DNA from 3 places in the Paenibacillus marinisediminis genome. Region 3 is predicted to be linked to each of the others. Evidence: predicted binding sites of a transcription regulator. Region 3 holds the regulator's gene; each other region holds the start of a gene.
What was found. The regulator NrdR, encoded in region 3, represses ribonucleotide reductase genes. The targets are predictions, from matches to a motif close to AACACNATATATNGTGTT.
Positions count from the first base shown of each region.

Region 1: ACXX53_RS09630 (anaerobic ribonucleoside triphosphate reductase) is a predicted target of NrdR. The motif match lies at 9,024-9,041, and genes of this name have one in related genera.
Region 2: ACXX53_RS15810 (adenosylcobalamin-dependent ribonucleoside-diphosphate reductase) is a predicted target of NrdR. The motif match lies at 5,186-5,203, and genes of this name have one in related genera.

Region 1 covers NZ_JBTGUH010000003.1:45,392-56,023, reverse strand. The annotation lists gene alaS (alanine--tRNA ligase) at 1-1,440, opposite strand, end outside; gene ACXX53_RS09645 (SwmB domain-containing protein) at 1,857-5,243, opposite strand; gene ACXX53_RS09640 (AI-2E family transporter) at 5,447-6,517, opposite strand; gene nrdG (anaerobic ribonucleoside-triphosphate reductase activating protein) at 6,583-7,050, opposite strand; gene ACXX53_RS09630 (anaerobic ribonucleoside triphosphate reductase) at 7,053-8,903, opposite strand; gene ACXX53_RS09625 (hypothetical protein) at 9,164-9,385, opposite strand; gene ACXX53_RS09620 (PRC-barrel domain-containing protein) at 9,472-9,945, opposite strand; gene ACXX53_RS09615 (cysteine desulfurase family protein) at 10,089-10,632, opposite strand, start outside.
Region 2 covers NZ_JBTGUH010000007.1:9,353-19,984, forward strand. The annotation lists gene ACXX53_RS15785 (N-acetylmuramoyl-L-alanine amidase family protein) at 1-145, opposite strand, end outside; gene ACXX53_RS15790 (YqzE family protein) at 292-549, shown strand; gene ACXX53_RS15795 (hypothetical protein) at 652-1,749, opposite strand; gene ACXX53_RS15800 (YqhG family protein) at 1,954-3,108, opposite strand; gene ACXX53_RS15805 (DEAD/DEAH box helicase) at 3,156-4,856, opposite strand; gene ACXX53_RS15810 (adenosylcobalamin-dependent ribonucleoside-diphosphate reductase) at 5,277-7,838, shown strand; gene ACXX53_RS15815 (hypothetical protein) at 8,590-8,775, shown strand; gene ACXX53_RS15820 (substrate-binding domain-containing protein) at 9,412-10,317, shown strand; gene ACXX53_RS15825 (sensor histidine kinase) at 10,314-10,632, shown strand, end outside.
Region 3 covers NZ_JBTGUH010000001.1:324,259-334,890, reverse strand. The annotation lists gene pstB (phosphate ABC transporter ATP-binding protein PstB) at 1-223, shown strand, start outside; gene phoU (phosphate signaling complex protein PhoU) at 288-947, shown strand; gene polA (DNA polymerase I) at 1,076-3,748, shown strand; gene mutM (DNA-formamidopyrimidine glycosylase) at 3,832-4,662, shown strand; gene ytaF (sporulation membrane protein YtaF) at 4,753-5,451, shown strand; gene coaE (dephospho-CoA kinase) at 5,471-6,079, shown strand; gene ACXX53_RS01580 (lytic transglycosylase domain-containing protein) at 6,076-6,654, shown strand; gene ACXX53_RS01575 (small, acid-soluble spore protein, alpha/beta type) at 6,706-6,924, opposite strand; gene nrdR (transcriptional regulator NrdR) at 7,084-7,563, shown strand; tRNA gene ACXX53_RS01565 (tRNA-Ala) at 8,576-8,651, shown strand; tRNA gene ACXX53_RS01560 (tRNA-Lys) at 8,675-8,750, shown strand; gene ACXX53_RS01555 (SDR family NAD(P)-dependent oxidoreductase) at 8,865-9,803, shown strand; tRNA gene ACXX53_RS01550 (tRNA-Ala) at 9,846-9,920, shown strand; partial or broken gene ACXX53_RS01545 (transposase) at 10,235-10,486, opposite strand; gene ACXX53_RS01540 (SDR family NAD(P)-dependent oxidoreductase) at 10,613-10,632, shown strand, end outside.

The sequences.
Region 1 (10,632 bases), on a different contig from region 3:
GGAATCTACAAGCGCATCGTCAACGATAATCGCAACAACTTTAGCGTTCGTCACATTCAATTCATCGTATCCGACGAACTCGCTCTTATCCGTCAATTCTGCAAGCGGTCCGCCTTGAACCTTCATGCTCTCCGATTCCTGACGTGCGGAACGAGCGCGTTCACGCTGCTCTTCCATCGCGCGATCGAAGCCATCGCGATCTACAGTCAATCCATGCTCAGCTGCATATTCTTCTGTCAGATCGAACGGGAAGCCGTAGGTATCGTAAAGCTTAAATGCCTCAGCGCCATTAATCTGCGTATGGCCCTCTTGCTTCGCAGACTCTGCCATCTGGGACAGGATAGCCAATCCATCTGTCAGCGTCTCATGGAAACGCTCTTCTTCGTTCTTAACGACCTTCTCGATGAATTCGCGCTTCTCTACAACTTCTGGATAGTACGAGCCCATCACGTCGCCCACAGTCTTCACGAGCTCCACCATAAATGGACGCTCAATGCCGAGCATCTTGCCGTAACGCACCGCGCGGCGCAGCAAACGGCGAATGACGTAGCCACGGCCTTCATTGGATGGCAGAACCCCGTCGCCTGCCGCAAACACCACTGTGCGGATGTGGTCAGCGATAACCTTGAATGCGACGTCCCACTCTTCCTTCTCTTTGTATTTCACACCTGCGATACGGCTCGTAGCTTCAATAATCGGCATGAAAATGTCAGTATCGAAGTTCGAATCCACATCCTGCAGGATGGAAGCGAAGCGCTCCAGACCAGCGCCTGTATCGATATTCTTATTCGGAAGCGGTGTGTAGCTGCCGTCCTTATTGTGATTGAACTGTGAAAATACTAGGTTCCATACTTCCAAGTATCGCTCATTCTCGCCGCTTGGATAGTTCTCTGGATCGTCAGGGTCACCATAGGACTCGCCGCGATCGTAGAAGATCTCCGTACAAGGACCGCAAGGACCCTCACCGATATCCCAGAAGTTATCTTCCGTCTTAATGATGTGGTCAGCAGGAATGCCGATCTTCTCATTCCAGTAGCGATAAGCTTCTTCGTCTTCAGGGAATACCGTCACATACAAGCGGTTCGGATCAAAGCCGATCCATTCCTTGCTAGTGAGAAACTCCCAAGCCCATGTAATAACTTCTTCCTTAAAGTAGTCTCCGATCGAGAAATTCCCGAGCATCTCGAAGAACGTATGGTGGCGGCGTGTCTTGCCGACATTCTCGATGTCGTTCGTACGGATACACTTCTGTGAGTTGGCAATACGCGGATTGTCCGGCTTCACGCGTCCGTCAAAATACGGCTTCAACGGAGCCATACCCGCATTGATCCAAAGCAAGGAAGGATCGTTATGCGGAACAAGAGATGCGCTCGGCTCCAGATGATGAGCCTTGCTTTCGAAAAATGCTAACCACTTTGCGCGAATATCACTAGCTTTCATGTATTAAGAGCCTCCTGAATGTAGAATTATTACGAAATTCCTCGTAATACCCCTATATAAAAATAAATCGCCCCTGTATATACAGGGACGATTATAATCGCGGTACCACCCTAGTTATCACCTAATCAGATACGAGCCAGCAATAATCATCAGCTGTGCAGCATCCAGGCGATCGCCTCAGCGTTGATAACGGGTACGACCCGGTGAAGTACATTCACACTCTGAAACTAGCCTTCGGCAGTTCTTCAAGGGGATGATTCTCTCAGCCTAGCAGCATCTGTATCCCATCCCTTATAAGGAATGATCAACAGGGTAACCGCACGGAATCGTCTCTCTGGCCCTGGGCTTCAGCCTACTCGGTTTCTTCATCGATTTGAAGAGTGATCAATTATAGGTTTACCAATAATATCATTCGATTAGGACCTTGTCAAATATTCAACATGCTCCAGCAATCTCTTCAGCATAACGACCGCTTGGGCGCGTGTTGCTTCACCTTTCGGATCGAACGTATTCGCGTTCACACCAGTGATGAACTCAGCAGATACAGCTTGAATGACTGCTTCGCGTGCGTAGCTGCTGATGCTGCCGCGGTCCTTGAACTTCGACAATGCCGTGCTGTCGTAAGGCGCCTTCTGACCGGCTGCTTCCACAGCGCGCACCAGCATCACTGCCATCTGCTCACGAGTGATATTATCGTTCGGTCGGAACGATCCGTCCTCGTAGCCGCTGATAATGCCTGCTCGCGTAGCTGCGCCGATGCTCGCTGCCATCGGATGCCATGAACCGATGTCGCGGTAGCGGCTAGCAGCGTCAGCATCACCCGGAAGCCCGAACGAGCGCGCAAGCAAGGTAGCGAACTGTCCGCGAGTCAGCTTATCATTCGGCGCGAAGCGATCGCTCGATACGCCCTCGATGATATACTTCGAAGCAAGCTCTTCGATCGCTGCGCGCGCCCAATGCGAGCTCGTATCCGAGAAGCTGCGCTTGCGCTCTGCGGCTGCGTAGATATCATTGCCGCTGCTGATCAAGCGGAATACGGATGTGCCGCCGCTCTGCTTCAATGTGTTTGGCACATATTGAATGCGGTCGGCTCCCTCATCGTAACGGACAACGGTTGAACGGTCGCCTGCAAGACTGTTCGAAGTGCGGAAGCGCGCTTCATAGCTCGCAGTTACCGACTTCGTATTCGTTGAGCTGGTGTACGCCGATAAGTAGAAGTCAACTGGCGCTGCCTTCATCTGACCGCCTGTTGACCGCACTTCTCTAACAAGCTCAGACCCTTTCGACACAGAGCCTGCGGATTCCAGCTGGATAAGCAGATACACGGACGAGTTGGAGCTAAAGTCTTTCTTGATATCGCGGGTATCTAAAGTATCAAGCGGCAGCGTGTACAGTACATCGCCATAGCGTACCGAGAAACGAGCATTGCTGGATTCTTGACGAATATCGTCAAGCACATTGACCGGAACAGCTACCATCGCCGCCTTCTCGGAGGTTGGAACGTTAAACATCAGGTGCTTGCTGCTGCCATAGCGCACGGCGTAACGCAGCGCTTCCTTCAACTTCGATTCCTGGAGCGTATATTTCTTGATCGATTCTCCAAAACGTGAACGATCGCTGCTCGTGTTGGCTGCCGCTGTCTCCAGGTAGTACATGCCGTTCTCCAGGAACCAATCATACGGCACTTGCTTTACATCCGCTGGAAGCCCAACGGAGCCGTCTGTCTGGTTCGATAAACCGTAGTCCGCAAAAAGCTCCACACGATTCCCGCTCTCATCCTGCAGCGGATTGTTGCCAGGCGCATACGTTAATCTAACGCTTGCAACAGAGCTCACCGCGGATTCAAGTGTCAATGTCACTGTGTCTCCATTCAAGGATGTCGATGTAATCGATCGATTCGTGCCATCGACAAACACATAGAAGTTTCCGAGCGGAGAAGTATTGTTAGCCAGCTTCAGCTTCTCCGAGAACTGGAGCGTGATGATCGCATTCTTCACGACGCCCTGCTTCAGAACAGGAACCGTGTTGTCTGAACTATTCGCGACAACAGCAAATGAGAAAGCTGCCGCTCCATTGCCAGACAAATCAGTAAGCCGCGGCTCACCAGGAACATAGGAGAGCAGCACACTGTCAGAGCTGTTTACCGCGGAATTCAACGTCAGCACGACCGAATCGTTTACAATCTCCACTTTATCCACATAACGGGCAGCATTGTTGACGAGCACGGAATAATGGCTGCGCAGCGGAATGCTGTCCGTCTTCAGCGCCTCATTATATTGAATCGTCAATTTATTGCCGCTAACGGTTGATTTCTGATACACGGGCGCTGTTGAATCGTTGCCGCCGCGCGCATAACGATCGCGAAACGCCTGAAGCGGATTGCCTGTTTCATTTTGAAGCGGATATTTGCCTGGTGTATAGTCAATCTTCACCGACTTATTGGAGGCGATCGACTCACTCATGACTAACGTTACCTGCGAGCCGCTATGCTCGATGCGGCGAATGCTCTTCTCTTTGCCGTCTACCCACACCGTAAACTGCTCATCAGCGGATGAGGATACGCTCGCCAGCCGCTCATTGAACTGCAACGTAACACGCGCACCTGAGAACGTTGCGTCAGTCACCTTCGGAGCAGTAACCTCCATATCATTTTTCACCTGAATACCGGAGATGGCTGCTGCGGCATTGCGATCATTGTCTTCAATCATGCGTGTACCTGGTTGAGGTGCATAATATAATATTACAATCTGACCAGCAGAAACACCGCTCGAAAGCTCGATGTCCACTGCCTTCCCCGTAACTGCGGTGCTCTTCAATGCGCGCGCCTCGCCGTTTACGTATACGAGGAAGTTAGAGATTGGCGGCACAGAGCCTTCTCTCAAATTCTCGTTATATTCGAGTCTAATCTTCTTTGAGGTGTCCATACGAGCCTGCTGCAGTACAGGTGCGGTAGTATCCGCGGAAGCCTTCACCGTAAATCTCCAGGCGTTGGTATTAGTTAGGCCTGCGTATGCCATATAGTCCGCGTCTCGGAGCGCATCATCCGTAACAGTAACTCCATACACTTCGCCGCTTCTAAACGTAATATTAGGATTGATATTAATGACCTTCGTACCGCTGCCTGTGACTTGATCAGAAGTAATCGGAATCCGTTCCTCGAGCGTATTGCGTGTTACATTAATGAGCAGGATCTCGCCCGTGTTCTTCCATACCTCTTCATCAAAATAAAGCTGCAGATCCGCATTAGCCGCTACTTGTGTCTCACCATTGGCCGGAACGAGCTTTACCAGCTCAGGAGCCTTCTGCACACCAGCAGTCGTGAACCTCCACTGATTCGCATCATACAGTCCTTGGAATTCTCCTCGCTTGCCTACAAATGTTCCATTATCCAACTGAACACTATACGTTTTGCCAGCCTCTAATCTATTGCGCAGCACCCACTCCACATAGCTTCCATCTACCGATACTCGTTTGCTGCCTACGTCGGTTTGTTCAACCACGTTTCCGTTGCTGTCACGAATAACGAGATTGCCCCCGCCTTTACTGACATTTTCACTAAATGTAAAGCTGATCAGCGAATCTGTCGCTACTTGTGTCGCGCCATTAGCCGGGTACATTTCCTCCAGCACCGGAGCACGCTTAACTGTATCAGGATCTAATGCAACAACGGTGGATGCTTTCAGTGCTTTCTCCGCCCTGCCATGATTGGCATTCATATTGACAGCAGCCTCAGCATACGCCGTCGCAGAAGCGGCTTCCAACATCAGGGTAAAGGCTAGTAACAATGCTGTCGTCTTTTTCAAGTTTAGCTCCTCCTTCAATTCATGAAATCCAATTCCTCTATATACACCTGACGCTGTGAAGGCGAGATAAGTTTCTCTCTTAATTCCAATTTAAGAAAAAAGTACCTTACCCAATATGGCGTGATTGACATAAAAAAAGCACCCTTTTACAAAGGGTGACAGTTAATCAAAAGAATCGACATCAATCAATATTTATCTTATGGTTATGTCGTCTTTCTCCATATGTAATAAGTAAACAGATGCTGCAGCACAACCTTCAACGCAGCGAAGACCGGCACTGCTAGAATCAACCCGATTACTCCCGCGATCTCCCCTCCTACGAGCAGGGCAAAGATGATGGCGAGCGGATGCATATGCAGCGTTCGACCTACAACCTGAGGTGAAATAATATTGCCTTCAAGTATTTGACAGAGCGTATTGACAACTGCAACGAGGATCATCATCTTAACGGATATCGTGGACGCCACAATGAGCGCGGGCGCCGCGCCAAAGTACGGACCGAGATAAGGGATAATGTTGAATATCGCTACAAATAAAGCCAGCAGAAGCGCATATGGCATGCCAATTACGGTATAACCGATGTAAGCCAGCACACCGATAATGACGCAAACGATAAACTGCCCGCGTATGTAATTGCCGAGCGCTGTATCAATATCTTTAAACATCATGACCATATACTTGCGATGACTCTTCGGCACATAGGCAATGACTGACCGCTCAAACACATCAAAGTCCTTTAATATATAGAAAATGAGAAACGGCACGATCAGTGCAATAAACAGAAAGTTCAGCGTGGCTCCGATATTGTTCATGAATTCGGACATCGCAATGCCTAAACGACCCTCCATCGTGTAGATCCACTCATACACACTGGAACGAACGGAGGACGGAAGCAGCGAGGATTGATTAATGCCGTCAATGATATCCTCCGCCTTTGCATTAAGCTGCGGCATCTGAGCGTTTAATTCCTCAAGCTGCTTGATCAGCATCGGAATAATGTTCATCAGAATGACTGTAATCGATATAATGAACACCGCATAGATAAGCAGCACCGCGATCGTGCGCGGTACCTTGCGATCATTCAAGAGCGTAACAATCGGGTTCAGCACATATGCTATGATCATTGCAACAAGAAACGGTGCTAGTATCGCCTTCAGAAAGTCATAAACATTGCCGATAACCGGCCGAAGCAGATACAGCATATAGAGAATTACTAGCCCAAGCAGCGTATATATACCATAGACAAACAGACGATTTTTAAATAGTCGCTCCACCTTTATCCCACACCCCACGTTCGGACATGCATCACACAGTAGAGTATATGTTAACTATTGAAAAATTAACCCGATTGGTTCGCCTGCTTCATCCTCCATATTCGTTGATTGCTGCTGCCGCGGAACTCAAGCCCAAGAGACTTGTGTTCTAGCTGAAATGGTCCGTCTACCAGCACATCAATCTCCGCGAGCAAGTCCAGCATATCTTTATTGCCTATTTGCTGTATCTGCTCCAAGGTATAGCCTGTATACGCCCATATATGGCGCCCATGCTCACGCAGTATACGGGCCAAGCGCTTCACATGCCTGGCCTGCATAAAGGGCTCTCCACCAGACAGCGTTACATCGGTCAGCGGATTAGACAACAGCTCCGCTGCCACCTCTTCTACGCTCATGGGCGTTCCCGCGCTGTATGCCCATGACTGCGGATTGTGGCAGCCTGGGCATTGGTGAGGGCAGCCGCTGAAGAAGACGACGGAGCGAAGTCCTTCGCCGTCCACGACGCTGTCGTGGACGATGGACATGACGCGCAGGCTCATTGATGCTTCACTCGCTCGGCTTCTTCCGCGCGCTTCGCCGAATTCCACTTATCCATGCTGCCGACCAAGTAACCTGTAATGCGGCGAATCCGTTCAATATGCTCGGAGTCCGCGCCGCAGGCAGGACAAGCATCCTCAATCACCGCTTGATAACCGCAGCATCGGCAGCGGTCAACCGGATGATTGATTGAGCCGTAGCCCACGCCGCTCGCAGCCATCGCGCGCACGATTCGATCGAGCGCCTGCGGGTTGGAACGAGCGCTGCCATCGAGCTCCACATATGTGATGTGCCCCGCGTTGCACAGCTCATGAAACGGTCCTTCTATGCGGATCTTATCGTAAGCTCTCGCATTCGCATATACCGGCAGATGGAAGGAATTCGTATAGTATTCCCGGTCTGTCACTCCCTGAATGGTGCCGAATGCGGCGCGATCCTGCTTCGTAAACTTACCGGACAGCCCTTCAGCTGGTGTAGCAATCAGCGAAAAATTAAGTCCTGTACGCGCGGCAGCTTTATCCATCCGCTGACGCATATGCTTGACGATGTACATTCCAAGCAGCCGCGCTTCTTCGGATTCACCATGGTGGCTGCCCGTTAATTGGAATAGCGTTTCTGCTAGGCCGATGAAGCCGATACTCAAAGTCCCCTGCTTCAGCACCTCATGCAGCGTATCATCAGGCTTCAATTCTTTGCTGCCTCTCCAGACACCTTGCTGCATGAGGAAGGAGAAGTCACCAGCTCGTCTGGATGCCTGATAGGACATCCGCTCAAGCAATTGACGCTCCGCGATGTCAATCAGCTTATCCAAGCGCTGCATAAAGTCATTCGTGTCACGGGACAGCAGGCTTAATCGCACAAGATTCAGCGTAGTGAAAGACAGGTTGCCTCGACCGATAGCCGTTTCCGCTCCGTTGACATTGCCCATTACCCTTGTACGGCACCCCATGTAGCAGGCTTCGCTCTCGGCTGTGCCATCATTGTACTGCGCATTGAACGATGCATCTAGAAACGCGAAGTTTGGAAATAACCGCTGCGCAGTCGTTTCAAGCGCAAGCTGGTACAGTTCGTAGTTCGGATCGCTGGGCTCAAAGTTAACCCCGGACTTGACCTTGAAGATCTGAATCGGAAAGATCGGCGTTTCGCCATTGCCTAATCCGCTCTGCGTCGCAAGCAGCAGCTGACGAATGAGAAGTCGTCCTTCGCGAGAAGTGTCCGTTCCGTAATTGATCGAGATAAACGGCACTTGACCGCCGCCGCGTGAATGCATCGAATTCGCGTTATGGATAAATGCTTCACAAGCTTGATATACATCTCGTTCTGTAAGTCTCCAAGCTTCTGCTTCTCTATCAAACGTCTCGCCAAGCGGAAGTGAGCTTAGATAAGCAAAGTGCTTGTTAAACGTCTTGCCCACATAAGGCGCCAGATCATAGTCGAACATCGGGTATGCTTGTCCGCCGTGCTGCTGATTCTGATTCGCCTGCAATATGATCGAAGCGAGTGCCAATGCACTCTTAATATCCTGCGGCTCGCGCATATGACCATGTCCCGTATTGAAGCCGCTTTGCAGCAATTGACCGAGCGGAATCTGGCAGCATGTCGTCGTTCCCGTTGCGTAGAAATCCAGATCATGCGGATACAATAGATTCGCTTCCATCGCTTGACGTGCTTCATCGCTGAGAAGATGGTTGATCGCGTACCAGCGCGAGCTTTCGCTCGCCATTTTCCCCATGATGCCCATTGGAGAACATCCGTCCACATTCGCATTCTCCCGCATAAGGTCGCGATCTGTTCCATCCAGAATACGATCTAATGAGGCTGATAATTCCTGTTCAGGACTGCTGAACATGGTTACTGAGCCTTTCTTAATTCTAGGCTGTGGTCTATGTATATACTGCATGGATTCATCATGCAATGCAGATGCCGTTGAAGTTCTATGTCCCAAACTAATCGCCGCCCCCTCTTTAATAACACAATATATAGTATCTACAATAAACCATCGACACAATATGTATTATGTCACAGCCAAAACAAAAAAAGCGCCTATCCCGCTCCGCAGAGTGAGATTGGCGCTTACACAGTCCAATTCTAATCCTATTGAACATTTTGTTAAGATGTTGCTTGTGACTCCGTAAACCCAGGAGACGCAGAAGATGCCCAATCGTCGCCGAAGAAGAGATCATCTAACGAACTTAACGTTCCATCTTCCTCCACTTGAAACACCGACATCTTATCACCGTTCACCGATAATTCAATATAACAGCCCCAGCAATAAAACTGATGGGAACCAATCTTGCCAATATCCTTAGAATTGCAATTCGGACATCGCATACTCTCACCATTCCGTCCATCCACTATAGATTTGAACTGCCGTCTAGCGAAACAGACTTCATGGACGTGATTCAGTTCCTATCGTGTCAGGTCACGATAATGGCGTCCGTCCCCATAAGGCCTGTCCCTTCGAATTGTATCCTACCTTCCAACAGGTCGGACAACAATCCGTCTGTTATTTCCAGTCCTGTTATTGTATTGCCCAATTGCGGCTGAAAATAAACATCTGCCACTCTTCCAAGCTGGCTTCCTTCAGTTGTGATGACTGGCAATTCCTTAATTCGGTGTGGACCTTGCAGGAAGGTTCGAGCTTGCTCTGTCGAGTTCCCCTTCACCTTATGAACGAGCTCTTGGCTCTTCAGCATAACGGTCTCTTCTCCGCATGCAACCACATGCTCCCACGCGACAACAGGTATGGTACGAGAATATATGGTCCGTCCTTCTAATTCCAGATGAGTAATCTCCCACTGCTCTGACAACCATATATCCCTCACTTTGGACAATCGCTTACCGGTTTCGATATCATACACCGGAAGGCCTATTAATTCGAGCAACTTCAAGGTCAAGCCTCCTCGTGGCTGTTCATGATGATCAAACGAGCGAAGATTGTCGTCTCTTCCATTCATCAGATATGCCGCGAATTTGCTGCGAAGCGAAGTATGTGTCCCATTCCTTGCGTCTGTCCGAACAAGATGTTATCCAGCTAATTTCTTGTACGCACACGCGAAACAATGGTTTCTATATGTTTCACAACTGCTTCAGCTTGTTCCTTAGTATTGCCCATTCCGAGACTGAATCGAACAGCGGTGCTCGTCCGTTCAGCAGAAAGCTTCATCGCTTGAAGAACATGAGATACTTCTAGTGAACCCGATGTACAAGCCGAGCCGCTGGATACTTGAATACCGAGCATGTCCAGATTCATGAGCATCGTTTCAGTTGGCACATCTAGTATACTAACGTTCAAAATATGCGGCACGCTGTGATCTTCATCGCCGTTCAGCACGACGCGATCGCCAAGCAGCGACTTCAACCCGTTCCAGAGCGCGGCACGAACCTCTCTAATGGTAGTTAGCCGCGCGTCAAGTGATTCATAGGCCTGTGCTGCAGCTGCGCCAAAGCCAGCGATACCGACAATATTTTCCGTACCGGCTCGCCGTTTGCGTTCTTGACTGCCCCCGTAGATGAAGGGTTCCCACTCCGCCCCATGCTTGCAATACATAGCGCCGATCCCTTTCGGACCGTTCACT
Region 2 (10,632 bases), on a different contig from region 3:
ACAGTTGGGTGTCTGAATTTGGCGGACCGCTACTGTGTTGTTGCTCCAGTTGAGCCGGTTCTGCTGCAGCTGCAGCTGGAAGCAATCCAATATCCATCAAGCACAGGCATATCATTAGAAGGATTAATGATCTGTGCATCTTCATGGATCGCACCTCATTTCCGATACTGACTTCAATAATAGCCTGTACAACCCAAGCATTCGACATGCTATCGGTTTACTGGAAACGTGTTTAAAAGGGCGGACGGTCGTTCACAATAGTAGTAAATCAATAAATGTGAGGTGTGCATGATGAGCAAGAGCAAACGTGATGATTTGATTAAATACATTACTGAGCAAGTAGTCACATATATGGAAACACCAAAGGAAGCTCGCAAAGAACAAAAGGTGCGCAAAAAGGAACAGTGGTCTGTTCGCTGGTTTGGAGTAATGCCATTAAGCATGAAGATGACGGCTGGACGGATTGGACAAGCTGGCAAGCCTATGAAGCATGTAATCGTACGGATCACTGACCGAATGCGCAATCGAAAATGGACCAAAATGACGTAAACGAGAACAAGAAAATCGCCCAGCATCATGCCGCGCAGCAAAGCGCAGGTTAATGGAGGGCGATTTTTTATGTTGCAATGCTGTTGAAGGTGACATAGGAAGCTATGGAACGAGTGGGCGAACTGGAGACAGATATCCTTGCTGTAGAATACTCTTTTCGGATACATAACGCACACTCGCTTCGCCTGTTGGCTGTACGGCGATGTATCGAATATTAGCTTCGGCGGCGCTCTTACTGGAATCCTTCCAGACTTGATCGCCTACAACCGCGTATGGGAAGTTCATCGCCGTGTCGAATGTGCCGCTGCTTTCTACGCGCTGAACGTATACGAGCTGCTTCGAACCCTTAAAGGGCTGCCATTGCTTCAGCAATCGCTGAGCGGTTTCACCTTCGACCCTGCGTGTTTCATCCATCCAACCAATCTGATCATAAGGATCGAATGACTGAAGCTTGGAAGGCGCTTGCGCTGTAAGTGAACAGTCTTCAGTCTGAAATAGAACATGATCTGTGGTCATGCCGCCGCTCGTGCTGAGCTTGGCTGTAACAAAAGGAGCCATCTTCATCCATTGATCGTTCTGTGTCGGCAGCACCTCGCCTGATTGGGCTTCTATCCATTGTACGTCTGACTCATGCTCTAGCTTCCATACCGTTAACAATGGCTGAACGTAATATGGAGTAATGATGACCGACTTCTGATCGTTCAGGTCTAAAGAAGCTAAAGCGTTGTCCAACGTATGCTGCGCGAAAGGATAGTTCTCGCCTGTACCATATTCCGTAAGAGAATAATCGCCGTTTTCCGTCGCGTGGATGATCAAATAACCAAGTGATTTGTTCTTCTGCGACGTGATGTGAATAATCCAACCGTGGGTGCCTGGACCGAGCGGCTGAATGCTAGTGTTTGCATATTTCCATGAAGTAAAGGGCTCATGCTGGGATAGAGCTTGGATCGCATCCTTTACGGCTTGCTGGATGCTGCTCGTTGCTGAGGATTTCGGACGGACTGGCGCGCTTGCTAGAACGATATCGAGCTTATTGTTGGATACTTGCGCAGACATCGAGGCATGCGAAGGCTTGTGCGATTGTTTCCAGGAGTCGTTTCCTGCAATGATCAGAAAGGAGATCCCGGCAGACAGCGTTGAAGTTAACACGGCTGCCGAGACGATTTGAATTAGCGGCTTCATCCATTTTGAGCGGTTCATTTCTATCTCACCTCTACCTCAACTGACATTTTAATATAGGTATGTCCCGAAATAATCCATTTCACTCATTGTATGGGACAAGCCTATAAAAGACTGTCACTTTAGGGGATGAGAGGAACAAAATATTCATTCTATTTTTGCCGTAATGTGGCGCAATTGCTCATAACACACGATAACAACAGGATTCGAGCTGGTTCTTCCCCCTTATGTAGTAAGCATTTCATCTCCAAAGGGAAGATGAACGATAGCCGAGTTAATCAGCTGAACGACAATTCGCGGTTCAAATTGCCAGCGAATCTCCTTCTGCCGCATTTCATATTGCTCTCGCAGCGTAAGTTGAGACGGCTTGACAGCTTCCGGTTCGTCCTCAGTTGACGTTGGTTCGTTATTAATCGCTTGTGTGCGTTTTCCTGTAGAAGCGGGTGCCGGCTTTTTTTGTTCCTGTCCTTGTCCTTGTTCTTGTTCTTGTTCCAGCAGCGGCTCGTAGTAGGAGGCTAACCTCGCCATTTCGTCCTCCAATCGCTCACTTGCGTCAATTGCCCAATCAATATCATAAGGCTCGATCTGGATTCTGACCGCTTGTTCGACGATATCCACGAGCTGTTCGATCGAATACCGCCACGTCATCGTATGGACATGCGGCGGCAGCTTAGGAGTCAGCTCACGATGCGTCAACCGTTCCATGAAGCGTTCGAGCACTCGACCGGAGACACATGAGATGCCGAAGGAATGGATCTCCTCACGTTTCAAGTCGCAGGCAAATTCAAGCTTAAGATTGATCAGCAGCCATGGCTCGTATGCTTTAGACAGCCGTGTACCGCGCGCAGCGGACTCAGGAGAGCCTGTAGATGCTTGTTGGTCAAACAGCATGTGGAAGCGTCCGTGCTCGCGAGCGGCCTGCATCAGCTGGTCCAAGCGCCGGCTTCCATAATTGACATCTTCCCGAGGTATGCGTCCGATGCCGCCGCCCCCTCCCGTAAATGCAGGAGCCACCCCGAAGTAACGATGCAGAATAGAGTCGGGCGGCGCATCTTGAACAGGTGACTCCTGATCAGTCGTCTGAGCGGCTTGTACGGCTTGTGGCGGCATTGGAGGAGCCGCGGCGGGTGATGTGACATAGCTGACCGGCCCGCGCTCTACAGGCATGGCTGCAGGCTCAAATACGAAGGTGAAACGCATCGTTTCCGCTTCTGCTCCGGTACGGTCCACAAAGCCCCAGTAATACGGGCGATTGGTCAGGGCCCGATCCGCCTGCTCAGAGAGCTTGACGGTGACGTAGACGGGCGTTTTCTCGATAATGTGACACCCCGTTGCTTCTAGATAGCGCATCACGAAGCTCGTGACCTGCTCGGTGTTCATGCTGTGCTGCCTCCTCATTATTGCGGCTGGTGGCACTGCCGCAGTCGTTACGCTTCTGCTTGAGATCCGAATCGATTGATGAACGCCTGCAGGGCGTTGTCGCCCTCTTCCGCGTTCACCTCTTCATGAAGCTCATTCCGTATGGAATTCAAGGAATGTCCCAGCGAGTGCAGCTGAGTCTGAATGTCGTCCTCGTTGTCCGCTTCGAGCAGGATGCGGGAAAGGCTCTTCTCGAAGCTGTCCTGCTGCTCGAATCGCTCCAGAATCATATCCAATCTACCAATTACCATTTCAAACATATTGATTTTTTCGTGCAGCAGATTTAGAATATGTTCTTCGATTGTTCCTTGCGTAGACAAGTTGTAGATCTTGACGTCTTGGGTCTGACCGAGTCGGTGAACGCGTCCTATACGCTGTTCCACTCGCATCGGATTCCACGGCAGATCAAAGTTTATCATATGGTGGCAGAATTGAAGATTGATGCCTTCTCCGCCTGCCTCTGTGGCGATCATCACTTGAGCGCGTCCGCGGAACAGGTCCATCATCCAATCCTTCTTGCCGCGATTCATACCGCCGCGATAAGGAACCGCTACGAGACCATGCTTGCGAAAATATTGCAGCAGGTACTCTTGTGTCGCGCGATACTCGGTAAATAGAATCACTTTCTCGTTCATATCGCGGATCAGCTCGATTGCGGCTTCTGCTTTCGTATTCGCCGTGATGCTCTTTATTAGGTCAACCAGATCCCAGATCCGATCGCGGATGGGTGAATCCTCAGGCAGCTTCTTCGCTAGGTTGACAAGTGTGAGGAATACAGCATCTCGGCTGGAGCATACTTCACGCTGCAGCGTAATGAGTGAGAAGGCGCTGCCTACATCTGCGCCGCCCGTTCGATATTGGTCGCGGATGAAGGAAGTTACCCCTTGGTATAGGGCCAGTTCCTCCGGCGACAGCGTTAGCGGAATATTTTTCACGATGCGTTTGGTAAAATGAACGCCGCCTTCGCCGCGCCGATTGCGGATCATGATCTTGGACAGCTCATGCTGCAGGTCGGATTCGTTCTTAGGCACGCGCTTCTCCGCAACGAAGTTGGCGCTGAAATCTCCTTGTCCGCCAAGCTGTCCAGGCTTGAGCAGGGTGATGAGATTGTACAGCTCATTCATGTCATTCTGTACAGGAGTGGCGGTAAGCAGCAAGCAGTACTTTTTTCGCAGCTGAGTAATGAATTGATAGTTCGTCGTCTTGCGATTTTTTAATTTGTGAGCTTCGTCAATAATTAACATGTCGTACTCCTGCTCCAACAGGATGGAGCGGTGCGGTTCGCGCTTTGCCGTATCCATAGAGGCTACCACGATGTCTGATTGCCACTGGTATGCCTTCTTCTGCGCGATGGCGGGAATGCCGAATTTATGATTCAGCTCACGTACCCATTGCAGTACAAGTGAAGCCGGAACGAGAATAAGCGCTCGTTTGACGAGCCCGCGGATCATATATTCCTTGACGACGAGGCCTGCTTCTATCGTCTTTCCAAGGCCAACCTCATCCGCCAATATCGCGCGGCCGCGCATTTCATGCAGAACCTTCTGCGCGGTTTCTAATTGATGGGGAAGCGGCTCTACTTGGCTGAGATGGGTTAAGCACTGAAGTTCGTCGAAGCGGTGAATGACTTTGGCTTGCTCCGCTTCATAGGCAAGCTGGAACAATGTCCAATCGTCCCAGGGGCCATTGCGGTCGATACGGGCCTGCATCTCTTCGAGCCAATTGCGGTCAAACTGGAAGGGGATGCGCTCATCGGTAAAATTGTTAGTTGTGTTATGATTCACGTTACGGACCTCCCTCCACATGGATGTACAGTGTATATGTAGTTTGGGGAATGTTGGACGGGTCTATACACAGCTCTATATAGGACTTTCAAAACAGAACAGCTATTCTAACGATGTGTCAAATTGCCAATGTGTTAAAATAACGAGATTCATAGAGAAAATAATAGCTTGACCTGAATCTTGAGCAGTTCTTCGATGAAATTACACGATTAACCATTAGAGTTTCTATATCTAGTATAGTAAAATGATTTTCGCACACTATATATTGTGGTGTTTACATACATTAGTGTTAAATAAGCACTGTGTGCGAGTTGTCGAATTAAATGAATCGGGAGGTTGTTTTCTTTGAAAACGGTGCGTAAACAACGTTTGGAAGGTTTAAGCGAAAAAATATTTCTAGATCGTTACGCTTGGAAAGATGCGGATACAAACAATACTAAGGTTGGAGATGTTGTACTGGTATTGACGAAAGACGATCCGAAGTTTCCTGCGAAGGAAGTTGGGGAAGTTGTAGCAAGAAATGGACGGGATGTATCCGTCAAGCTGCGCAGTGGTGATATCGTGCAGTCCACAACTGAAAAATTGACCCTTACGATCGAGAAAACGCCAGAAGAAATGTGGGACCGCTTAGCCTCCGCGATGGCATCAGTAGAAACAACCGCAGAGAAGCAGCTCGAATGGACAGAGAAATTCCGCTATGTGCTGGATGATTGGAAGCTCGTACCTGGCGGCCGTATTGCTGCTGGAGCAGGAGCAAGCGAAGAGTTGACTTTGTTCAACTGCTACGTTATTCCTTCACCTAAGGACAGCCGTGGCGGCATTATGCAGACCTTGTCTGAGATGACTGAAATTATGGCTCGCGGCGGCGGCGTTGGTATCAACCTGTCATCTTTGCGTCCGCGCAGAGCGATTGTAAAGGGTGTTAACGGCTCTTCCAGCGGTGCTGTATCCTGGGGTGGGTTGTTTAGCTATACAACTGGCTTAATAGAGCAGGGCGGCAGCAGACGCGGCGCGCTCATGCTGATGATGAACGATTGGCATCCGGACGTGATGGACTTCATCACGGTTAAGCAGACGATGGGACAAGTAACGAATGCGAACTTGTCTGTGTGCGTCAGCAACGCCTTTATGAAGGCTGTAAAAGAAGATCTGGATTGGGACTTTGTGTTCCCGGATACGACAGATCCAGAGTACGATGAGCTGTGGGACGGCGACCTCGATAAGTGGAAGCAGATGGGTAAGGAAGTTATCCATTATCGTACAGTTAAAGCTCGCGAGATCTGGAATATTATCATTGAATCCGCTTGGAAATCGGCTGAGCCGGGCGTTGTGTTTATGGAATACTACAATCAGATGTCGAACAGCTGGTATTTCAACCCGATCATTTGCACGAACCCATGTGGTGAGCAAGGACTTCCAGGCTGGGGCGTTTGCAACCTGTCTGCTCTTAATCTATCTAAGTTCTATGATGAAGAGAATCAAGATGTGGCATGGGATGAACTCGCGAAAGTTACGCGCTACTCGGTGCGCTTCTTAGATAATGTAATCGACAAGACTCCATATCATTTTGAAGAAAATAAACAAAATCAACAAACAGAACGCCGTGTCGGTCTCGGATCGATGGGTCTTGCTGAATTGATGATTAAGCTTAATATTCGATACGGAAGCCCGGAATCATTAGAATTCCTTGATAAATTATATGGCTTTATCGCTCGTGAATCTTACCTGGCATCTTCTGAGATCGCTGCTGAGAAGGGCTCCTTCAAGGCGTTTGACGATGAGAAGTTCCTGCAGAGCGGCTTTATGAAAAATATCGTAGAGACATACCCTGAAGTGGGTGAAGCTATCCGCGCTCAAGGTATGCGTAACGTAACCGTAATTACACAGGCGCCTACAGGTTCCACAGGAACGATGGTTGGAACTTCAACCGGCATCGAGCCTTACTTCGCATTTAAGTTCTACCGTCAGAGCCGTCTAGGCTTCGATGAGCAGTTTGTGCCGATTGCGCAAGAATGGCTTGACGCGCACCCAGGTGAAGAACTGCCGGATTACTTCGTGACTGCGATGAGCTTGTCCGCTGAGGATCATATCCGCGCGCAAGCTGCGATCCAACGCTGGGTCGATAGCTCGATCTCGAAGACAGCGAACTGCCCGAATGACTTCACAGTTGAAGATACGAAGCGCTTGTATGAGCTGGCATTCGATCTGGGCTGTAAAGGGGTAACGATCTATCGTGACGGCAGCCGCGATGTACAAGTGTTGACGACGGAGAACAAGGACGAGAAGAAGGAAGAAGCAGCAGAGCAAGGCAAGGCTGAAGCAGCAGTTGCTGCTGCACCAGCTCCAGCAGCTCCAGCTGTGCCAGCACCGACTGGCCATGGCAGCAGCTACTTGCGCCGTCCGCAAGTGCTCCGCGGGGCAACCTATAAGATCAATACGCCATTCGGCATGGCTTATATTACGATTAACGATTATGATCACACACCAGCTGAGATCTTCCTCAACGTTGGTAAGGCTGGTTCTGATGTATTTGCAATGGCGGAAGCGCTCGGCCGCGTATGCTCCTTGTTCCTGCGCTATGGAGATCATGGCAACAAGGTTGAGCTCTTGATCAAGCACCTTAAGGGTATTGGCGGCACCGGCGCGATCGGCTTCGGCGCGAACCGCGTGGAATCCATCGCGGATGCCGTAGCGAAGGCGCTTGAGACTCACCTTGCTGAGCATGGCGACCACGATCATCACATCATCGAGCCTGCACCGATTGCAGCGGCCATCGCGCCTGCGAATATCGCGATGAAGGGCGAAGTGCAATCGCGCGACCTGTGCCCATCCTGCGGCGCGGCAGCGCTCCTGAACGTGGAAGGATGCAAGACTTGCGCAAATTGCGGATACAGTAAGTGCAGTTAAGCGAGTAGGCGATAGTTGCCTATTATGAAATGTGAAATTCCAACTTGAATTAATAATAAATGGGGCTAAGCAATTATGATTAATTGCTTAGCCCCATTATTTTTATCAGAGATGGATATGCGTATATGTTGAAAAACAATGCTGGAATCTCATTTAATTGGCGCTGTTTAAATATATTGTTGTTTTTCATCAAATAAATAAGCGTATCAGAGTAAATTTCGAATACGCTTATTTTCAAAAGATTAATTTAATTAATTCAGCCTATTTTTTATCTTTTATATAGACTACTAATCCATAAACAAATAACAGTACACCTATTAACATTAACGAGTGTATAAACCCATTTAAAATCGGGACATATTCACCTGTTAAGTTTTTATTTCGATATACAATACGAACTAAATCATATGCTAAAGGTGTGCTTATAAGTACGATTATAATGCCAGATACAATATAAATACTATGTCTATTCATAGAGACACTTCCTTTTTAAGATTTCAATTATTTACTTTCATTAACAGCAATATTCTACAAATATTTCCACGATCCTCTTTGCATAGGTTACAATCAACCAACTAAAGAAGCATCATTTTTCAATAGCAACATACTTTGCGAAAACAGATGAAAGTTTTACTATTATCCAGAAAATGCATTATCGCGAATCTATTATAAAGATTATGGGATCGCGATACTAGATGAACCTTCAACTGCACTAGATCCAATAAGTGAATATGAAATGCACCACAATCTCATGGAATCAGCAAAAGATAAAACAGTCATTATGATATCGCATCGTTTGTCTACTACGAAAGATGCAGATCGGATATATCTCCTTCATCAAGAATTAATCATTGATGAAGGTACTCACGAACAACTGATGGAATTAGACGGAATGTATGCTGAAATGTATAATGTGCAGGCTGAAAGTTACCAATAAATATCACATGTGAAATTCCAAATTGAATTAATAATCAATGGGGCTGTCCCAAAAGTAGATTTTTTCTACCAGGTGCGGGAGCGGACACACGAGCCGCTATTTGCAGCAAACACCACTAATTCGCCATGCTAGCGGACCGTAGAGCCGTTATTTGTCCAGAATAAGCAGTTTAGTGCTAGTTTTGAAGCAAATAGCGTCATCTGAGTCCGTAAGACCTCAAAAAATACCCCGAAATCATGAAATAGCGGCCCCTGTGTCCGTTCAAGCACGGGTCATCCGGCCTTGCTGCCACCGTATGTGCTATCGGACAAAAAACCGCTGATCCAGTCTCATCGAATAGGTAAGCGGTTCCTGATTGATGTAGTAACAAAGAAGGGTTGTCCCAAAAGACATGAGGAAGATGGCTTTTAGGACAGCCCCATTATTTTTATCAAGGATGATGAATGCGCGTACAAGCTCGATTATGAACTTCCAATAGCGTTTACTCCTTGATATAATTGGCTATACTTTGCTTGCATGCTGAGACTTTCTCAAACACCTCGGAGGTACTCCGTGAAACATAAAAGTTGGACTTTAGGGCTAGTTAGCATACTTCTTGTTTTCTGCTATTTTTTATTCCAGTTTGTATCTTCCACGTTGAAAATCGATCATTTGGTCCAGGAAATGAATCAGAGCGGAGTCGAGAATACACCATCGAAACACGTTGTACTGATTGCTCAGGAGTTAGACAATCCGTTCTGGAGAATGGTAGAACAAGGAGCAAAAGAAGCGGCAGAGCAGTATGGGATGGAGATCGATTACATGGGTCCGATTCGCATTAACCCTTCCGAACAAACGAGGCTTCTGAAAAAGGCGATTGCTGCGAAGCCGGATGCTATTCTCGTGCAGGGGATCAAGGACCAGCAATACATTCAACTGATCAACCAGGCCATCGATCTTGGTATTCCCGTGATCACCGTAGATGCGGATGCGCCGGAGAGCCGGCGGCTTGCTTACGTTGGAACTAATAATAAGGAAGCAGGCAAACGCATGGGAGAGCTAGTAGTAAAAGATGCTGCCGGGAGAGGTTCGATCGGCGTCATTATCGGAAGTGAATTCGCAGACAATCAACGGCTAAGGTTGGAGGGGTTCCGTTCCATCATTTCCAATACGCCGGGTTATGAGATCGTTGCCGTTCGCTCATCGAATATTTCACGGATTCAAGCTGCGCAGCAGACAGAAGCCTTGTTGAATGAGTACGCGGGTATTCAGACGATGGTAGGATTTAGCTCCTTGGATGCTGCAGGAATCGTTGAAGGAATGAAAATGACAAACAGAACGGATGTAAGTGTATTCGGATTTGATGATTTAGAGGTAACCAGACAGGGTATCGCGAATGGAGACATGACGGCTTCGGTGGTTCAGCAGCCACAAGTGATTGGATCCCAAGCTGTTGAATTGTTAAACGCGTTTTTCAACGGGGACTCTATCCCGATTCAGAACTATATACCAACGAATATTCTGGACCAACATCAGTTGAAATCAACGGTGGGCAGCCCATGAATATACGCAGAATGCTGTTAATTGTGATTCCGTCCCTTTTTGTTGTGAGCAATGCAGTCGCGTTCTACATCTTCCAGAGTGGTATAACGGTACAGCAAAGTTATAATATGATGCTCAATCGGGTATTATTATACAAGCAAATTGCCGAACAAACGCAGGACAATCTCCGTGATCTGAATGTCTACATAACGGATCGAAGCGATCTTAGCCGAGAGGCATATATACGTCAACGAGATGAGCTGAAGCTACTGCGGGAAAGCCTGTCTGCACTAAACACAATTCCATCGACGGAGCTTACAGTTCGCAGCTATAACC
Region 3 (10,632 bases):
TGACCCGATCTCGACCTTGAAGATTGAAGAGCTAGTGCAAGAATTGAAGGATAAGTATACAATTGTGATGGTAACGCACAATATGCAGCAGGCAGCACGTGTATCTGATCAGACGGTATTCTTCCTTAACGGTGAAGTTGTAGAATATCAGGAAACAGAGACTCTGTTCTCCAATCCGCATGACAAGCGAACAGAGGACTACATTACAGGACGATTCGGTTAACCTAATGAACCAAATTGTCTCATGCTCAATAGTATCAGAACCTTGAGGGGAGAGAGTGTGTACTGTGATTAGACGTAAAGAGTTTGACTTGGGCTTGGATGAATTGAGAGAACTGCTTGAAGAGATGGGAAGACATGTTGAGCGAGCACTGTCCGAGTCCATCGATTGCTTGAAGACGGGCGATGTTGAGCGCGCGAAAGTGATTATTGCGGAAGACGTGGAGCTCAATGAGCTGGAAAATAAAATTATGGATATCGGCTCACGCCTGATCCTGAAACAGCAGCCTGTAGCGAAGGACTTGCGACGCATTATAGTAGCATTCCGTATCTCGAATGATCTGGAGCGTATGGGGGACTTGTCGATCGATATCTCCAAAGTGGTTGTGCGCATGAACGGTCAGCCGTTGATGAAGCCGCTCATTGATATACCGCGGATGGCGGAAATTGTACAGAAGATGATCCAAGAGTCCACCAAAGCTTACATGACGGAAAATGTGGATCTAGCCTACAAGATGGCGAAAGATGATGATCTCGTTGACCAATTGTACGGGCAAATCTTCCGTGAATTGCTGACTTATGTCGTAGAGAATCCGCAAAATGCTTCACAAGCGATGAACCTGACTTTTGTCGGCCGCTATATCGAGCGAATCGCAGACCATGCGACGAATATTGGCGAGAGCGTCGTATATTTAGTAACGAATGAAAGACCCGACCTGAACAGTTAATCGATGTTATGTTAAGAATCCGGATAGCCGTAGTGCTGTTCGGATTTTTTTGTGCACCAGGATTTTCACAATAGGGGCGGGCTATGCTATCATGAAGTACAAGAGAATGGATTGAGGTGCTTGTATATATGGAAAAATGGATCGTTATTGACGGTAATAGTATTGCGAACCGCGCATTCTACGCTATGCCGCCACTGACCAACTCCCAAGGTTTACATACAAATGCTGTTTACGGGTTCACCACTATGCTGTTGAAGCTGTTGGAAGAAGAGAAGCCGACGCATATGCTTGTCGCATTCGATGCGGGCAAGATTACATTCCGTCATGGCGATTATAAGGATTATAAGGGCGGTCGCTCGAAGACGCCTTCAGAGCTGTCTGAGCAGTTTCCGCTCATGAAAGAGATGCTTCAAGCTATCGGGATTGCACAGTTCGAATTGAGCGGCTATGAAGCGGATGATATTATCGGCACATTGACACGCATGGCGGATGAGGAAGGCAAGCAAATGCTCGTCGTGTCTGGAGATAAGGACATGCTCCAATTAGCATCGGAGAACGTTACAGTCGTAATGACACGCAAGGGCGTAACGGAGATCGAGAAGTATGACCCCGCGGCGATCGAAGAGAAATACCAGCTGAAGCCGCTCCAGATCATTGATCTGAAGGGCTTAATGGGAGATACCTCCGACAACATTCCGGGTGTTCCTGGTGTGGGCGAGAAGACGGCGCTTAAGCTGCTGCACCAGTACGGATCAGTTGAAAGCGTATTGGAGCATGTAGAAGAACTGAAGGGCAAGATGAAGGAGAATATTCAGAATCATGCCGATGATGCTCGCATGAGCAAGCAGCTGGCTACGATCTTCCGCGAGGTTCCGATCGAGGTGGAGCGAGAGCAGATGGCATTCTACGGCATTCAGACCGACACGGCACTGCCGATGCTGCGCAAGCTCGAATTCAAGTCGGTCGTGGAACGATTCGAGAAGCTTGCGGATAAGTCCTCAGGATCGAGTGATGGCGTACAGGAGGAAGCTTCTTTGCAGCCTGAGATTGAGCCTGTCCTCGTGACGCAAGATAATCTGGCACAATTGCTAGAGGTGTTGCCTAAGCTGGATACGGTCGTGTTGGAGTCGCATGGTGAGAACCCGCATACAGCGGACTTTATCGGAGTCGTTCTCGCTTCAGATGAGTCGTATTATTATATAGACCAAGATGTGCTGCTGAGCGATCAGGCTAAGCCAGTTCGAGAATGGTTCGGAGATTCTGGGATTCATAAAGTTGGCTTTGACCTGCATGGAACAGAGCTTATTCTGCACTGGATGGGTATCACGTACGAAGGTACACATTTTGACGCGCAGCTGGCTGCTTATGTGCTTGATCCAAGCGATGCGAATGCGACGGTGCAGTCGCTAGCTGTTAAATATGAGCTTCCTGCGCTGCAATCGGACGAAGATGTATATGGCAAGGGAGCTAAGTTCCGTGTGCCGGAGCCCGTCGTCGTCGCGCGTCACGCAGCGCTTAAAGCGCGTACGTTGAAGCAGCTGTCTCCGCTTATGAAGCACGATCTGGAGCGCTTCGAGATGAGCAAGCTGTACTACGAGCTCGAGCTTCCGCTGTCGGCTATTCTGGCGCGCATGGAGAAGACGGGCATTCGAGTGGATGCTTCCAGCTTAAAGAAGCTCGGTGAGCAATATTCAGCGCAGATCGAGCAGACGATGACTCGTATCTATGAGCTGGCAGGAACTGAATTCAACATCGGCTCACCGAAGCAATTGGGCGAGATTCTATTCGATAAGCTCGGGCTGCCGGTAGTCAAGAAAACGAAGACTGGATATTCGACTGATGCTGAAGTGCTGGAGAAGCTGGAGCCGTATCATGACATTATTCCGCTCATTCTCCATTACCGCACGATGACGAAGCTGCAGTCTACTTATATTGAAGGCTTGCTAAAGGAGATTCGCAAGGACACAGGGCGAATCCATACTTATTATAGACAAACGATTGCGGCGACTGGACGTTTAAGCTCGCAATTTCCGAATCTGCAGAATATCCCGATTCGCATGGAAGAAGGCCGTCTGATTCGACAGGCATTCGTTCCGACTGAAGCGGACTGGAGCATCGTAGCGGCTGACTACTCCCAGATCGAGCTGCGCGTGCTAGCTCATATCTCGGATGATACGAATCTGAAGGAAGCTTTCCTGCACGACATGGACATCCATACGAAGACAGCGATGGATGTGTTCGGCGTGGAGGCTTCTCAAGTAGACAGCAACATGCGCCGCCAAGCGAAGGCCGTCAACTTCGGTATCGTTTACGGAATCAGCGATTATGGCTTGTCGCAGAACCTGAACATTACGCGCAAGGATGCGGCGCAGTTTATTGAGCAGTACTTTGCCGCGTTCCAAGGGGTGCGGAAGTTCATGGACGATATCGTGAAGCAAGCGCGCCACGACGGCTTCGTCAAGACGCTGCTGGAACGCAGACGCTATTTGCCGGAGATCACGGCATCTAACTTCAACCTGCGTTCCTTCGCGGAACGTACGGCGATGAACACGCCGATTCAAGGTACAGCAGCGGATATAATCAAGCTCGCCATGGTGAAGATGGATGCGAAACTGAAGGAACTGAACCTGAAGAGCCGAATGCTGCTGCAGGTACACGATGAATTGGTGTTCGAGGTTCCTGCGGATGAAGTAGAACAGATGAAGCGACTCGTGCCGGAAGTGATGGAGCAGGCGCTAACGTTAGCTGTTCCACTCAAAGCGGATGTGAGTGTTGGTACGAACTGGTACGAGGCGAAGTAATATTCAACCAATCCGCCCATCCATTGCGGCAATACGTTATAATGAACAGCAAGAGTTAATAGTGGATGTTGAGGTGAATAAGTATGCCGGAATTGCCGGAAGTAGAAACCGTGAAGCGAACGCTGAACACGTTAGTAGCGGGCAAGCGAATTGAGCGCGTCACTGTCACGCTGCCACGAATCATTCAGCGTCCGGTTGAAATAGAATCATTCTGTGCCGCTCTCGAAGGACATACGATTGAACAGGTAGAGCGGCGCGGCAAGTTTTTGAAGATTATGCTGGATGGACTCGTGCTCGTATCCCATCTTCGAATGGAAGGACGCTATGGCGTCTATGCTGCGGATGAGCCAGTAGAGAAGCACACACATGTTATTTTTCACTTTGAAGATCAAACTGAGCTAAGATATAAGGATGTTCGCCAATTCGGCACGATGCATCTGTTCAAGACTGGCGATGAGCTGGTGCTGCCGCCGCTTAACAAGCTTGGCCTTGAGCCGCTATCGGCAGACTTTACGAAGGAGAAGCTTCGCGAAGCGTTGAAGAGTCGCCGAAGCTTCATTAAGCCCGTATTGCTCAATCAGCATATAATTGTGGGACTTGGCAATATATATGTAGATGAAGCGTTGTTCCGATCTGGCATTCATCCATTGACACCTGCTGATCAGTTAACGGAAGAGCAGGTAGACAAGCTGTATGATGCTATTCGGTTCACTTTGCATGATGCCGTCGAGGTTGGCGGCTCTTCCATCAAGTCTTATGTGAATGGACAAGGCGAGATGGGGATGTTTCAGCACCAATTGCAGGTGTACGGGCGTCAGAATCAGCCTTGTTCAGCCTGCGGAAGCATGATTGAGAAGACGGTTGTTGGAGGCCGCGGCACCCATACTTGTCCGATATGTCAGCCTAGACCGTAACAAGTTGCACCTATTTCCCGATCCGCCCATATGATAACGACATCTAATGAGTCTTGAAAGCGTGCTGTCAGGATTCAATGCGGGAGGGGAATGGAGTCGATGATTCCGGTTGTATCGATGATTGTGTTGGCATTTGCGTTAAGTCTGGACAGCTTTGGTGTCGGTATGACCTATGGTATTCGCCGTATGAGAATGCCATGGATATCCGTTCTAGTTATTGCATTCTGTTCAGGACTTGTCCTGTACTTATCCATGCAAGTTGGAAGCTGGTTGATGACATGGATATCGCCTGCTTTCGCAAGCAGATGCGGGGCGTTGATCTTGATCGGAATCGGGCTGCTGGCTATTGTTCAGTTCGTGCGATCTTCGTCTGGTGAAGAGTTGGAAAAAGGCGATGCAGCTGAGGCCGCTGACTCTTGTGACACTGCGGTTGATATGGATCCGACGCCAGTGCTTCAAGTTCAATTGAGACGCTTAGGAATTATTGTTCAGATTCTGCGAACGCCAGCCGCCGCCGATATCGACCGTTCGGGAACGATTAGCGCTTCCGAAGCGGCGTGGCTTGGAGCGGCGCTTTCATTAGATGCCTTCGGAGCTGGCATTGGCGCGGCAATGATCGGTTATCCGCCGCTATGGACGGCATCGTTCATTGCTATATTCAGCGGTGCTTTTCTTAAGCTGGGTCTTAAGCTTGGAACGGTGTTTGCAGCGAGATGGAGCTGGATGAGGAAACTATCCTTTCTTCCAGGTTGTGTACTAGTGTTAATGGGTATTCTGAAACTGCTGTAAGCTTAGATGAGGTGAGACGATGAAGCTCGGATTGACCGGAGGAATCGCTTCCGGAAAGAGTACGGTGTCTGCTATGTTCGTGAGCGAAGGTGCGCTCCTCATTGATGCGGATCAGATTGCCAGGGAGATCGTGCTTCCTGGCAGTCCGGCCCTGACACTCATTGCAGAGCGATTCGGTGAGGACATGCTGCTGCAAGACGGTTCCCTTAATCGGAAGCGGCTGGGAGAAGTCGTATTTCGAGATGAACAAGAGCGTAAGGCTTTAGAACAGATTACACATCCTGCTATTCGCAAGAGAATGCTTGCTCTGATGGATCAATATGCAGTTGAACAGCCGGACAAGCTGGTCATTGCAGATATTCCGCTGTTGTATGAGTCTGGAATGGAAGGCATGTTCGATGCTGTGATCGTTGTATACGTACCGCGTGCTGTCCAGTTGAAACGATTAATGGAGCGGGATGGATTAACGGTAGAGCAAGCAGAACAGCGTCTTCATGCGCAGATGGATATTGAGGATAAACGGACGAAGGCGGATTATGTTATTCAGAATGAGACGGATGTGGAAATAACTCGCCAGCAAGTGCAGCAATTGATTAGACGACTGAAGAATGAAAAGGTAAAGTTATGAGCAATGTAAAAAATAAATTACTGCGTAAGCGGTATTTACTTGTGCTGCTCGTGGGATTATTATTTATCCTCTTTGTGCAATCGCAATGGCTGGGAAAGTGGATGTATCCCATACCATATGAGGATACGATCAGGGAGAATGCGGAAGCCTATCAGGTGGATCCATTTTTAGTTGCATCTGTAATACGGGTAGAGTCGAACTATCGACCTGGACAGGAATCAAGAAAAGGTGCGATAGGGATGATGCAGCTGATGCCTGACACGGCAACCTGGATTATGGGGCAGATGAAGGTGAAGGATCAGTGGACGTTAGAACAGCTGAAGTACGAGGCTGAACCTAATATCATGCTTGGAACGTGGTACCTGAATTCATTAATCAAACAATTCGATAATAATTGGATCGCTGCTGTCGCTGCATATAACGCAGGACCCGGCAATGTGAGCCAGTGGCTGCGAGACGATGTCTGGGATGGGCGGCTGGAAACGGCAAGTCAACAAATACCATTTAACGAAACCCGGTTGTATGTTCAACGCGTGTTCCATTATTATGATAAATATAAAAAAGCCTATGAATAGTAGCAACGGACAAGCAGCTTGCGCCGCTTAGTCCGCTGCTATGCCTATACTTTATTTGTATTGACCTGCAAGTTGTTGTTCTGCCATTTGGACAAGACGTTTTGTGATGTAACCACCGATCGATCCTGTATCACGTGTCGCCATGTTTCCATAGTAGCCATCTTGTGGGATAGCAATACCGAGTTCTTGTGCGATCTCGAACTTCATTTGCTCGAGTGCGCCAGTTGCTTGAGGAACAACCAAGTTGTTGCTGGAACGGTTCTGGCTCATAATCTATTCACCTCCTTGCCGTTTGTAATTGTATTTTGCGCAAAGTTTCGAAGTTCATTACAGGTAAGGTCTGGGATTTCTTGGCGAATAGTATTGGATTGACTGCGTGTACATGCAAGAAGTAACCGTATATATGTTTATGAAAGGAGGACACCCGCGATGAAATGCCCATATTGCGACCACTTTGGCACTAAGGTTCTGGATTCAAGGCCAGCCAATGATAACAAGTCCATTCGTCGTCGTCGTGAATGTGAAGAGTGCAGCCGACGATTTACGACGTTTGAGATGGTGGAGGAAACACCTCTTATCGTGATTAAGAAGGACGGAAGCAGAGAAGAGTTCAGCCGTGAGAAGTTGCTGCGAGGTCTAATTCGCGCCTGTGAGAAGCGTCCGGTATCTGTGGAAAGGCTTGAAGCAATTGTGTCTGAGGTAGAGAGGCAATTGAGAACAACTGCGCAAGCGGAAGTTGAGAGCCGAAATATTGGTGAATTAGTGATGGAGCAGCTGTATCCTGTAGATGAAGTGGCGTATGTCCGTTTTGCATCGGTGTACCGTCAGTTTAAAGACATTAACATGTTTATGAAGGAATTGACAGGGCTGTTGTCCAAGCATCCTCTATCCGATATGAATAAGCAATAATGATGCAAGAAGCTTGTCTGCTGCCTGGGAAGGGCTGCGGGTTGGCTTCTTTTGCTGATCATCAAGTCGGGCTGAAATCGCGAGTTGTCGGAGCGTAATTTAGGGTAAGGCGAAGAAGTGATATTTGTGTGGCTGGTGTTGTAAACGCTTAACCAGAGTGCTATAATGAATTCAAGCAGAAGACGTGAAAGTAATAACCAGCACATCTTCTGTAGAAGCAAGATACGGGCGGTAGGCTTATAGTAGTTATACGAGAACAGGAAGGAGATCTATAATTCAGGTTGTAGAACAGAACTTCTTGAAGTAAAGTATAGCAGTGAGCAGTATTACATCCGCAAGCAGTAGCATATGGAAGCGAATGGGTTATATGTTGAAGTGCAAGAGCAACACTCTTAAGCACGTGCCTTTCATTCAAGCAATGAAGCCAACCGCCCAATATCTTTACGATTAAAGCTCTCCTGATGGAGGGCTTATTTATTTGAAGTTGTGGGTGGACAATGTGCGCTGAAGGACTGAAATGCTCTATATGTTATTTTTACAATTCAATATTGCAAACGCTTACATAAAGTGGTATTATAAAGTTAAGCAGAAGAGGAGAAAGTGATAACAAGCAAGGCTTCTGCGGTAGCAAGAAAAGGGCGGGAGGCTTCAAATAGTTATACAACTTCAAGAAGAGGAACTGTAGCTTTAAGTTCTAACTAATCTTCTGGCAAGTGAGTATAACGGCAAGCACAATTGAATAGGCAAGAATGGATCACCTCCCTGAATTGGAAAATGAGTTTAAGTGCATCGCAACGCTCATAGGCACGCGCCTTTCTTCCAAGTAATAAGCCAACCGCCCATTTCCTTATGAAACAAGGCTCTCCCACTGGAGGGCTTTTATGTTGTTCATTGGCTTGCTGTAAGGTGTTAAATATCATTAAGTCAATTTTTTCTTGTGTTCATTTTAAGATGGTGCTATACTAGTAAGGCAGTTTACGAACAGTATAATCTATGCTGAATGTTATTCTGTGGGGCCATAGCTCAGCTGGGAGAGCGCTTCGCTGGCAGCGAAGAGGTCAGGGGTTCGATCCCCCTTGGTTCCACCAACTTTACCTCTACCTTACATCATGGATCGTTAGCTCAGTTGGTAGAGCACGTGACTCTTAATCATGTGGTCCAGGGTTCGAGTCCCTGACGGTCCACCATATCGAACTTAGAGACGACAGAGATGTCGTCTTTTTTTGTTATCCGATGAGATGCAGATGAAGGATGTCTAAAGGTGTTTCTGGTGAAATTTCCTATTGGAGGTCGCGATTGGTATGGAGGATAAGATCGTTATCATTACAGGAGCTAACTCAGGGATTGGGAAAGCAGTGGCACTAAGATTCGCGATCGAAGGATATCGAGTTATTATGGCATGCCGCAATATGAGAATTAGTGTAGCTGTGCAGCAAGATATCATTCAGGCATCGAACAATGCGAAAGTAGATCTATTAGAACTGGACGTATCTTCTTTTGATTCTATCCGTACTTTCTGCTCAAAGGTTAAAGACGCATATCCACACATAGACATCCTCATCCATAATGCCGCTTACTTAAATCACGGTGAAAAAGAGTATAAACTTAGCCCCGAACATATCGAATTATCATTTGCTACGAATACATTCGGACCCTATCTATTGACTAATCTATTAGCAGATCATCTAGAACTGTCTCAAGATCCAAGAGTGCTCAACGCATGCACGACCAACATCAAGAATTTCTTCGATCCGAAAAGGACAATCGACTTCGATAACTTGCGAGGTGAATTCCGGAATTCGAGGCCTTATAGCGCTTATAAGATGTACGGTGATTCGAAAATGGCGTTGTTGATCTTAACCTTCAAGATGGCGGAGCAATATAAGGATCGAGGGATTAAAGTCAATGCTCTGCAGATAAACCGTGTCAAATTATCCAAAGAAACGATTAACAAGATGAGTCCATGGTGGAGAGTGCTTGCAATGGCTCAGAATCTTACGAATCCTTTACCGTCTGGAATGGCGGACAATTACTTTCAGATCTGTACCTCCGATCAATTCCGCGATGTTACAGGGCAATTAATCAATCATAAACGAGAGATTGTACAGCCATCCATTAGTGAGGCAGGCTTTACGCAATTGAAAAATATATTCGGCTCGGGGTCTTACCCTCAGTATGCGACCAATAGTGATAACGTCGAAAAAATATGGAGAATGTGCAACGAGTTGATTAAGGGTTAGTTATTGATGCACATGTGCAATCAAGTGGAATGTATAGCTTGTGAGACTCTGCTCAGCCGGTAGAGCGCTTTGCTGGCAGCGAAGAGGTCAGGGGTTCGATCGCCCATAGTTCCACCAAAACGAATTTTAACCACGTCATCGGACGTGGTTTTTTTGTTGTGGTAGAGCCCCTAGGGGGCGAACCCTGGGGTTCAGTCCGCGCGGAGGAAGTGAAAGAGTTAGCTTCGGAGAATATACTTCAAATGTAGGAGCACGGCGTCTAAGTATAGAGCTGTCGTAGGTTATCATGTATATTATTTATACTCTTTAGCTTTAGTAAAGCTCATTAGTAGAAAATAAACTATTTTTGTCGAAATATAAAAGAAAATAAAGGGAAAAGTAGGACAAATGAAGAAGTATCTCTAGAATGAAATACCGATCAGCGCTACTTGCTTTAAAATATCGTTTTCCATCTTAAGACGTTGATTTTCTATTCGTAACGCAATGAGTTCATTCTCCTCTGCAGAACGATTATCTTTCTCTGAGAAAGATCCTAACTGTTGGTATTGTTTGATCCAACGATCTAATGCAGAGGGACTCAATTCGTATTCTTCAACAATAATAGCTCTAGATTTTCCATTCTCGAATAACTGAACCATCTGTCTCTTAAAATCATCTGTAAATGTACGTCTTTGTCTTGGCATAGTAGATCCGCTCCTTGTAGTTTTGTACTAATTCTACTAGCGAATAGAGGTTTTCTATAGGAATGTATTTTTTGTTGTATAGACTTTTGGATGAAATTGTATAGTGGAGAGTAGGAGATGGTGGAAATGGCTGAATTTTCGAATAA